DNA from 3 places in the Paenibacillus sp. EKM10P genome. Region 2 is predicted to be linked to each of the others. Evidence: a T-box and tRNA genes for the amino acid it is inferred to sense, from the RefSeq annotation. Region 2 holds a T-box; the other regions hold tRNA genes.
What was found. A T-box is a leader RNA that pairs with one kind of tRNA and senses whether it is charged. The one in region 2 lies ahead of leuS (leucine--tRNA ligase), so its partner is inferred to be a tRNA-Leu.
Positions count from the first base shown of each region.

Region 1: it has a tRNA-Leu gene. The T-box ahead of leuS (leucine--tRNA ligase) is inferred to sense a tRNA for this amino acid. The anticodon was not compared.
Region 3: it has a tRNA-Leu gene. The T-box ahead of leuS (leucine--tRNA ligase) is inferred to sense a tRNA for this amino acid. The anticodon was not compared.

Region 1 covers NZ_JAALET010000001.1:458,617-462,223, forward strand. Annotated here, with positions in the region: gene HFE01_RS02025 (helix-turn-helix domain-containing protein) at 1-174, shown strand, start outside; gene HFE01_RS02030 (Rha family transcriptional regulator) at 291-512, opposite strand; gene HFE01_RS02035 (urease accessory protein UreF) at 803-1,540, opposite strand; tRNA gene HFE01_RS02040 (tRNA-Leu) at 1,804-1,886, shown strand; gene HFE01_RS02045 (glutathione peroxidase) at 2,036-2,521, opposite strand; cyclic di-AMP (ydaO/yuaA leader) riboswitch at 2,985-3,156, shown strand; gene HFE01_RS02050 (hypothetical protein) at 3,270-3,607, shown strand, end outside.
Region 2 covers NZ_JAALET010000004.1:257,490-261,096, forward strand. Annotated here, with positions in the region: gene HFE01_RS13660 (CvfB family protein) at 1-128, shown strand, start outside; gene HFE01_RS13665 (class I SAM-dependent DNA methyltransferase) at 131-904, shown strand; gene HFE01_RS13670 (tautomerase family protein) at 977-1,366, opposite strand; T-box leader at 1,545-1,803, shown strand; gene leuS (leucine--tRNA ligase) at 1,865-3,607, shown strand, end outside.
Region 3 covers NZ_JAALET010000001.1:948,707-952,313, forward strand. Annotated here, with positions in the region: gene HFE01_RS04380 (hypothetical protein) at 1-142, shown strand, start outside; gene HFE01_RS04385 (hypothetical protein) at 283-504, shown strand; gene HFE01_RS04390 (carboxymuconolactone decarboxylase family protein) at 620-949, shown strand; gene HFE01_RS04395 (YhjD family protein) at 1,085-1,621, opposite strand; tRNA gene HFE01_RS04400 (tRNA-Leu) at 1,844-1,928, shown strand; gene msrA (peptide-methionine (S)-S-oxide reductase MsrA) at 2,139-2,651, shown strand; gene HFE01_RS04410 (divergent polysaccharide deacetylase family protein) at 2,780-3,607, shown strand, end outside.

The DNA of each region.
Region 1 (3,607 bases), on a different contig from region 2:
GGGGAAGGCGTGCTTCAGGAGCAGAAGGCTGCTTATTTTTTTGGGGTGATGGGGCCACTGAATTGCCAGGCTGAAGATCTTGATACAGAAGAACAGAACTTTATTTTAGAATACGTTGAATTTGCGAAGTACCGTAAGCAAAAAAGAGAGAAGGACAAAACAAAACTTGAATAATCTATGGCTAAACGCCTGGGTGATAACCCGTAAAACGAACTGAGGGTTCGGTTTACGGGTTTATTTGGTTTCCTGATAATATGGCGACGCATTGGTTGCTAAAATGTTTGTTCGGTTTAGTGTGGTGTCGCCTCCTTATAATCGTTATCGTCGATATTCAGAATTGCAGCAACTTGTTTTCTGTACCTTTGTGCTTTGCGGGTGCCGTGAATCAGATTGGACAAGCGTGAAGGCGGAATGTTGTGTGTCTCGCAAAATGTTTTCTGATCCAGTCGAAGCTCGACAAGCCTTTGTTTGATGGCCCACCCGAAGGAGGTGACAGGCATTTTGTTGTTCAAGAGAAATCGCCCCTTACGGATTCTTGCGGAATAATTGGTGTGATATAATAATCATCAGTAAACATGTTAGAATTAACCATCTAAAACTATGATACACTTTTATACGTGTTTATACAATCTTAAATACGTTATTTTATTAAAATAATTACTTAATTAAGTGCAAAAAGTGAAAATAATCCGACTATGGTCTGTTATTGGTGTGAATTTGGGATACATGAATAAAAATACTCTGCCGCTTGAGAAAAGGGCAGAGTATTTTTATTGTGACTGCTAGATTGGTAAACGACGCATCAGAGGGATGCTGGAAGGTGTTTAAATAGGACGGAGGAGGAAAAGGGTCTGGATGCATTCAATTGGCTGCTATGGCTCATATAGGGTGGCTGAGTGATGTAGGAGCTGGTCCGATGGCTGTGGAAAAGATGGCGCTGATATGAGCTTGGCGTAGGTTTGTTAATCTTCTTCCAGGTGGTAAGCAACTCGCTGGTCATATGATCGATAAGAGGATTTTTTTCCTCATAAGGAGGATTGAGCAGTCTAAAGGCATCTTCGATACAGAAGGATACCGCTGTGGCAAAATAGCCGTGAATGGTCTGTTCTATATCGCTTCCGAGGAGGGAGTTAATCCAAGTGTGGACAGTAGCGAGTGTGCCAATTGCATTGTATTGAGTGAGTGTGTCTTCCAGTTGGTCAAATGCGAGCCAAGGATAGAGAGCCTTGGTGAGCTTGAGCAGTCGCTGGCCAGAAAGTCGCGACTCTTTTACATGCTGCGAGGAAGGATGTTGGGTGTGCAGTATTTTATCAATAAGGGCGATCCGCCAACCGTCATTCTGCTGGATGGCTGCATACAGACTTTTAATGGCCATGCCGTCAAGGGTTGTGATTTGAGGATACCAATCGTCTCGCATGTAATGTTTCAGATCCTGTAGACTGTTCAGGTGTCCAGCGCGGAAACGCTCCTCCAATCCGTAGAAACGGGTGAAACCACCAATAGGTAGGGAAGGGTCCAACAATAATGCGTAGTTTAGCAACCGGTTACCTTTATGCAGGACGGTTCGCCTCCTTGAAGTGAATATTTGTGTGATGTTATTTGACTCAAATCTTATTTTTATAATAATAATTCAAATATTTATGTAATATATATTTACACTTCGAACTCAGTTATGTCAAATTAAATAATTTTATTGCTTATATATGTTATATAAAGTTACATTGAAAATAATTATAATATTCTTGTTTACAAATTGTTGCTGAGAGAGTATAATAAATCTGTTGCCTCAATACATTATGACATGCGGTCGTGGTGGAATGGCAGACACGCTATCTTGAGGGGGTAGTGGGCGTACGCCCGTGGAGGTTCGAGTCCTCTCGACCGCATTATATGCAATACCCAGTTGAAAAAGCATCCTGACACGTTTTACGTGAAGGGATGCTTTTTTTGTTAAATACTTTTCGTCATATCCTCCCGTCACAGAAGCGGTCGTATGGACAACGGACCGCTCGTTAACTGTAATGCATAAAGATTGTCAGTTTTTCTGCAAAAGCTTCTTAATATCTCCTACAAGCTTGTCTGGAGTGGTTTGCGGCGCATAACGCTTAAATACGTTACCTTCTCGTGTAATTAAGAATTTAGTAAAATTCCATTTGATCGCTTTGGAGCCTAATACGCCTGGAGCAGTGTGGGTCAGGTAGCGAAATAGAGGATGTGCCTGATCACCGTTAACATCTGTCTTGGCGAACATGGGAAAAGTCACTCCGTAATTGAGTTGGCAAAACTCGGAGATCTCCTCGCTGGAACCCGGCTCTTGTTTGGCGAACTGGTTGCTGGGAAATCCCAAAATTTCGAGCCCCTGTTCATGATACTGGTCATATAGCTCTTGTAGCGCCTTGTACTGGGGGGTTAACCCACATTTGCTGGCAGTATTCACGATAAGAAGAACTTTCCCTTCGTATGTGGATAACGGAATTTGTGCCCCTTGTAGGGTCTGTGCATCATATTTATATACGCTCATGATATCCCTCCTAATTCAATATTCTACAATTAAATTGTGAACAATTCAACAAGGGGTTGCAAGTCCAGAAGAGTCTACAGACATTGTGCATTGTAAAATCGTCTTTTGTTCAAAACGGTAAATCGCACTTCAAATGGAGCAAATTGAGGTGTTTCTTCTCATAAAAAAGGCTTCATTCGATAATTATCTAGTACATATAGCGCATTTTCTTTCTTTTTTATAAATAAAGGGCAACCGTACCATACCCTACGCCAATATTGACATGCCTTTCATTTTCAAAAAGAGGCGAAATACAGAGTTTTAGAGAGATACGAGAAGCATAGGTTGGTTGTAAGCGTTATCCTTAATCTTCTATGCTCTAAAGGGTGATTTATAGCCTTGCCGTTGAGCTTTACAGTCTTCCTTGCACGGGTGTATGATTCAAGACGTAATTTCAAATTAACAACAATGAAGCAACAACGAATTGTCTAAAGCGCTGAATTTTGCAGTTGCAAAAGCGGGGGAACCAACGAGTATATACGGCTTTGCAAGCCGTGTGTCTCATGGGGTGAATTTTCCGGCCAAGTGCCGTAAATAGGGCGACTCTCACGTCCGAATCCGACAGCTAACCTCGTAAGCGTACAGGGAGAGGCAACAAACCGCCGTGTGCAGCCATGGTTTATTTTATCATGGAATGTATGAAGCCGGAGGAAGCCTTTTTCCTTCGGCTTCTTTTTGTTGTCTTTTTATACCGGGAGAGGAGCTACTGATGGAAGGTCGGTTAATTATTGTCACTGCACCGAATGAAGCGGGCAGAAGTTTTGTGAAATTGCTTATGTTCAAAAAATTGGCGTTTGCAGTTCTCACAAATAGCACCCAGGAGGAACGACAGCTCAAAAAAATGGGTGTGGAGCACATTGTGCGCATCAATACGATGCAAGCGGGAAAATGGAATTTTCCTAAAAAAGAAATTGGTAGTGTGTATTTGTTCGAAAACAGCTTGAATCTAACTTGCCGTTTCCTGCAAATATGTCGGCCACTAACATCAGAATTGATCTATGTTATTACGCACGGCTGTAATCCACAAGGAATTTATCGGGGATTGGG
Region 2 (3,607 bases):
GTATCAGTAAATCCGCCTTCAAGCGTGCGATGGGCAAGCTGATGAAGGAAGGACTGGTTACACAAAAAGAAAACTGGACCTACCTGGTGGAGAAGATGCCTAAACCGAAGGACGGGAATGGGGAATAAAGATGGCTTCTTACCGCAAGTTTGCCTATGTGTATGATGAGCTAATGCAGGACATGCCGTACCCGGACTGGTTGCGCTTTGCTCGGCAAGCTTGGGATCGATATGGTATGCCACATACAGTGGCCGAGCTGGGCTGCGGAACGGGCTCAATTACGATTCCACTGGTTAACTCAGGCTTCGAGGTGGCTGGCATCGATTTGTCCTCTGACATGCTGGCAGTAGCCCGTCGCAAAATGGAAGCTACTCCTCAAGGGCAGCGATTGTTTCGTGAGGGGAGCGTTCGCTGGATACAGCAGGATATGCGAGAATGGATTTTACCGGAGCCCGTGGATTCTGTCATTTCTTTTTGCGATTGCCTGAATTATTTACTTGAGGAAGAAGATATCATTTCTACTTTTCGCAGAACGTATGCTGGTCTGAAGCCTGGTGGAACCTTTCTGTTTGATGTACATCATCCCCAGACATTTTTGCGTTATGATGAAGAACAACCATTCGTACTGGATGAACGCTCTATTTCGTATATCTGGACATGCGCATTGGACACTCCCCGTTGTGAAATTGAGCATCATCTCAGTATCTTTGCGAAAGCAGAACATGAAGGACGCGATCTGTACCAGCGTTTTGAGGAAATTCATGTACAGCGTGCTTATAATCCAGCCTGGATGAAGGCAGAGTTGTCCAAAGCGGGTTTTCGTGATGTGAAGGTATATGCAGATTTTGAATGGGTAGAAGCAGCAGATGACGCGGCGAGACTTTTTTATGTCGCTGTAAAATAGCTAGGATTCATTGAGCTAATATAGAAAAAGAAAGACGCTTTTCATGAAGTCATGAAGGGCGTCTTTTTGCTCTCATATATTCACTTTATAGTTCAGCTGAAGTTCATCACCCGGTACACCCCGAATGCCCCAATTCTGTTTCGGGGTTTCAAATATAGTAATTTCAAGATCCTGTGGAGAAATACCCAAAAGATCGTTAATTCTTTGAAATAACAGATTGATGAGTTGCTTCTTAGCTTCTGTCGTTCTGCCTTCGAAGATACTGATTTCAATAATGGTGTATGCGTCGGAGCGACCATCTGCATATATAAAATCTTTATGATTCATAGGGAAAAAACGATGAAACCTCTTGTCTGGAGGATAATTGAACGCATCCACCACGGCAGAGTGAATCACCTCTGAAAGTTGCTTTTTGATCGGATTTAGCTTCTCTTTTGTCCCGAAAATTTTAATCTGTGCCATGTCTCCACTCACCTTTCTTATCTCATCTCAACTTGAACCATGCAACTTGGAGTTATTATAAAACATTCGTATTCATGTGTCATGGACAACTAGTATGAAGATGGCGCTTCGTATCAAATGTAGTCCTTATTTGACTTTTTTCGCGGTTTTCAATATAATAGTGCCATTATTAACGGTTAAATAATCGCTGATGAGGAATAGTAGTTTTGTCTGGACATGTAGAGAGCCGGCGGGTGGTGCAAGCCGGTTGACAGTGCAAAGCGAACTCACCTCGGAGATATGCGTCCAACGCAGGAAAGCACCTATATAGGTGTCAGTATCCTGTTATTAATACGCATCGGATCACCTCCGTTATCAGGTGCAAAGGGAGTAGAATGCGAAGAACGCTTTCTGCTAACTAGGGTGGTACCACGGGAATATAACCTCTCGTCCCTAGCGCTGACACGCTACGGGATGCAGAGGTTTTTTTGTTGCATACCGTTTGAGGAGGAAAAGACAATGACAGACACACAGCCGAAGCACGGCTATCAACCGCAAAGTATTGAACCAAAATGGCAGAAATATTGGGATGAGAACAAAACGTTCCGCACTGGGGAAGAACCGGGTAAACCGAAGTTTTATGCTTTGGATATGTTTCCGTATCCGTCTGGAGCTGGTCTGCATGTAGGCCACCCGGAGGGATATACAGCTACAGATATTGTTTCACGTTATAAAAGAATGCGTGGCTACAACGTACTGCATCCGATGGGTTGGGACGCCTTCGGTCTGCCTGCCGAGCAGCATGCGCTGGATACGGGTGAGCATCCACGTGAAATTACGGTGAAGAACGTAAATAACTTCCGCCGTCAAATCAAATCACTTGGCTTTTCATATGACTGGGATCGTGAAATCAGCACAACTGATCCTGATTATTACAAATGGACACAGTGGATTTTCATCCAGCTGTACAAGCGTGGCCTCGCTTATGTAGCTGAAGTGCCCGTGAACTGGTGCCCAGCACTGGGAACGGTACTGGCGAATGAAGAAGTAATTGATGGTAAGAGTGAGCGTGGCGGTCATCCGGTTATCCGCAAACCAATGCGTCAATGGATGCTGAAAATTACGGAATACGCCGATCGTTTGCTTGACGATCTGGAGGAACTGGACTGGTCCGAAAGCATTAAGGATATGCAGCGGAACTGGATTGGTAAGTCTACCGGGGCAGAGGTTCATTTTCCAATTGAAGGCTATGACGAACAACTCACAGTATTTACAACCCGTCCAGATACATTGTTCGGTGCAAGCTACTGTGTGCTGGCCCCAGAGCAGGAATTGGTGGATATGATCACTACACCTGAGCAAAAGGACGCTGTACAACAGTATCGTGAACAAGCTGCTCGGAAAAGTGACCTGGAGCGTACGGATCTGGCCAAAGATAAAACAGGCGTATTCACAGGAGCTTATGCAGTGAACCCGGTGAACGGCGAAAAGCTGCCAATCTGGATTGCCGACTATGTACTGGCAGGCTACGGAACAGGTGCAATTATGGCAGTACCGGGCCATGATACACGTGACTGGGAATTTGCCAAGAAGTTCGGATTGAAAATCACTGAGGTCGTTCAAGGTGGGGACGTGGACAAAGAGCCATACACCGAGGATGGTCCGCATGTCAATTCAGGCCTGCTGAATGGACTGACCAATGAGGAAGCTATTCCGAAAATGATTGAATGGCTCGAAGCTGAGGGTAAGGGGCAGGGCAAAGTAACCTATCGTCTGCGTGACTGGCTGTTCAGCCGCCAACGCTATTGGGGCGAGCCCATTCCAGTAATTCATCTAGAAGATGGAACGATTAAAACAGTTCCTGAGGATCAACTGCCGCTCGTACTGCCAGAGATGGACAATATCAAGCCTTCAGGTACAGGTGAATCCCCACTGGCGAATGCGACAGATTGGGTAGAAACCGTTGATCCTGAAACAGGTATGAAAGCACGTCGCGAGACAAATACGATGCCGCAATGGGCAGGAAGCTGCTGGTACTACCTGCGCTTTATTGATCCAAAAAATGATAAAGAGCTTGTGTCCAAAGAGAAACAGCGCGAATGGATGCCTGTTGACCTGTATATTGGCGGAGCGGAACATGCGGTTCTTCACTTGCTGTATGCCCGTTTCTGGCACAAGGTGCTGTATGATATCGGCGTAGTGGAAACGAAAGAGCCTTTCTATAAGCTGGTCAACCAGGGTATGATTCTAGGCAACAATAAT
Region 3 (3,607 bases), on a different contig from region 2:
GTCTTTCTCTTGGAAAGAAGAATTTACTGCTCACCAAGTGGAGTATGTAGAACAGCGAGTGTTGTCTGCACAAGTGCTGGACTTCTGGTACGAGAAGAACGATACAAAAGAACATGATCACAGTGTAAATCAGTCGGGATAATTTGTTGCTCTGTTGGCAATCCATATAAGTAGTAAGCGGAAAGAGACCTAAATGATTTGTTTAGGTCTCTTTTTAAACTTTTTCATGCATATAAAATTATGGCCATTGTGTTGAAAAAAATGGGCAAGGAGGGGACATGAATGATAATGGACGAAGAATTGGATGCTTATCGACTTTCTGGTGAAAAGGTACGCGTCGTACGCGATGGATTGGAGTCCAACGATGTGGTTGGCATTGTACTGGCATGGGATGATGAACAGGTGCTTATTCGCCGCCAGAATCGACGTGTGGTCAAGTTGGATCGCAGCTATACATATCAGCCGTTCAGCGAGCCGCGACACAATCCGATAGATCTGGATTAAGAAACGAGTTCCAAATGGGGATTGGCTAAAAAACGGGTGTTTCATTAGGCATACAGAAACTCTAAATCGGACACAGTAATGAAGGAAAACTCAACAGAGAGGGCGTGCTGTGTCAATGACGGTTATGGACGAAAAAGTACATGCATACAAGGATCAAATCAGCCATTTGGAAGATAAGTTGCCCGAGGTAGTTCATGCCTATCATCGCTTTACCGGAGAATGCTTTCAAGCCGGCAGTTTAGATGAAAAAACCAAGCAACTGATTGCACTAGGTATTGGCTTATTTGCCAACAATGAGGTGTGTACGTTTTATCATGTGAATGAGGCGCGTTCCAAAGGAGGCAGTGATCAGGAGATTATGGAGACCGTTGCTGTAGCTGCTGCAGTTGGTGGAGGACATGCTCTAAGTCAAGGGGTTACCCGTGTACAGAAGGCGTTACATTAAAGCGAATCATTCATACAGATAACTTATAATCGTAATAGCGGACATAGATTGATCTCAACAAATGATGGTTATGAAAAGAAGCTTCCGAGCACAGTTAGTGCCTGCGGAAGCTTCTTTTTGCGTGTAGTGCGGGGATTATGCTCTTTTACTTGCAGCAAAAGCAGCAGGGCGAGGGGATTTATGCTTGTAGGCAGAAGAGGATGCAACCCAACTTCGCCCAACAACGCGTAGGGGTTTGGGGGTTGAGTTATTGGGTAATTCGGGGCGATATTTCTCTGGTAAAGGTAGAGCTGCCGTATGAGGCAAAGAGGTAGGGAGCCCCAAATAAGCTCGCATTCGTTCATACATTTCTTTGCGGAATGCGGACATAGGCATACTGAACTGTTCTTTGACGCCTTTATATATATAGGTGGCGTGAACGCCGGAGTGGTTTTGTTGGATGTCTAGAACACGAATGTGATACTTCTTAAATTCATGTTTGATTTCAGATAGCAGGATTCCGGTACGATCTATTCCTGCGTTAACCATTTCGACATAAAGATCAGGGGTTTTCAGCACGCCGCTTTCCTCAAGAATTAGGCTGTCACGCTCAAATACTTTTTGAATAAAGGTAAGGAGTAGATAACTTTTCACAAGAGAGCATGGATGCTGAGTAGTATCTGAAGAGATCATTACCATTCACCGCCTTAGGGAAATGTGATGATAATTCATAGTCATCGAAGTGAAAGAACATAAGTTAATAGGAACCTATGTTCTTATATTATCGTATTATTCCTTTTTTATCAAGAATAAATAAAGAAAAATAAAAGGTTTGACAACTTTATTTGAGCATGGTATGATCTATCTTGTCGCTAAGAAAGATTGATTCTTTTGAAATAGACGACAAATATATATGCGGTCGTGGCGGAATTGGCAGACGCGCACGGTTCAGGTCCGTGTGGGCTAACCCCCCGTGGAGGTTCGAGTCCTCTCGACCGCATCCATTTAGAAAAGGTTTATAGAATTGCTCTCGTAGCAGTTTTATAAACCTTTTCTATGTTTCGGAGTTATTGCAGATTTCCCAGGAAGGACAATATAAGGACTTGAATTTTATTCAAGTCCTTGAGCAATTCTTTTATAAGTTCAATTTTTAAGATATGATAGAAAGTAACACGTTTTATGATGAAGCTATTGAAAGGTTGGATGGAAGATGGAGAAAGCAACTTTTGCAGGTGGGTGCTTCTGGTGTATGGTGACTCCGTTTGAGGAGCAGCCGGGGATTCATAGTATTGTCTCAGGCTATACTGGAGGGGCGATTTCCGATCCGACCTACGAACAGGTTAAAACAGGAACAACAGGGCACTATGAGGTGGTGCAGATTACGTTTGATCCTGAGCTGTTTCCTTATGAAAAGCTACTTGAATTGTATTGGCCGCAAACAGATCCTACCGACGGAGAAGGTCAATTTCAGGACCGAGGCACACAATATAAACCTGCCATTTTTTATCATACGGAGCAGCAACGTGAGCTTGCACAGCAATCCAAGGAACAATTGGTACAAAGCGGACGCTTTGATAAGCCAATTGTAACGGAGATTCTTCCGGCTTCGATTTTTTATCCGGCAGAGGATTATCATCAGGATTATCACAAGAAGAATGTGAAACATTATAAGGAAGATCGAGCCCAATCCGGTCGTGATGAATTTATCGACAAAAACTGGTAATCAGTTTTAATATACGTTATTATGCGCACTTCAAGGCAGATCTGAGATTATATCTCAGATCTGCCTTGTACATATTTAAACGGTTTTACTCACACAATGAAGGGACAGAGAAGGAGGCTGACCCGCAAATGAGTACACGACGGAAACTGCACATGAGAAATATAATAAAAAAGGCTTTAAAAGCATCACGCAGCCGGAAGGATTCGTCTTATGCGCTTGCACACCATGCAAGATCTAGAATGCAAATAATTGTAGTGCTTTGTATTTCAGTCTGTATGTTATTTATGATCTGTAAAACTGCTGTTGCCGAAGCAATAGACCAGCAGAACCAGCAGCAAAAAAGGGTTGCTGTCATTATTGATGATTTAGGGAACAATATGAAAGGTACCGAGGAGATTCTAAATTTACCTGTCAAAATCACCGTTGCTGTCATGCCCTTCCTGCCAACAACCAAACAGGACGCTATGGAAGCGCATAAGCGTGGTCATGATGTTATCGTCCATCTTCCAATGGAGCCCAAGCAGGGCAAGCCTGAATGGCTTGGACCGGGAGCAATCAAGGCTAATATGACGGATGAAGAAGTACGCGCCAAGGTGACAGCAGCAATTAAGGATGTTCCTTATGCCATAGGAATGAACAACCATATGGGCTCCAAGGTCACCTCAGACAAGCGCATTATGTCCGTCGTTCTTGATGTTTGTAAGGAATATGGACTATTTTTTGTTGATAGCCGTACTAATTATTGGTCAGTGGTGCCTGAACTTGCTGCTAAAAAGGGAATGCCACCGGTGCGAAATGATGTTTTTTTGGATGATGTTCATACACTCGCTCATGTGAATCGGCAACTTAGTAAAGTGGTCGAATGGTTGGCAGAGCACGATACCTGTGTAACGATTGGACATGTCGGCGTGTCCGGTATGTATACCTCCTCAGGGCTTCATTCATCGGTCCCTAAA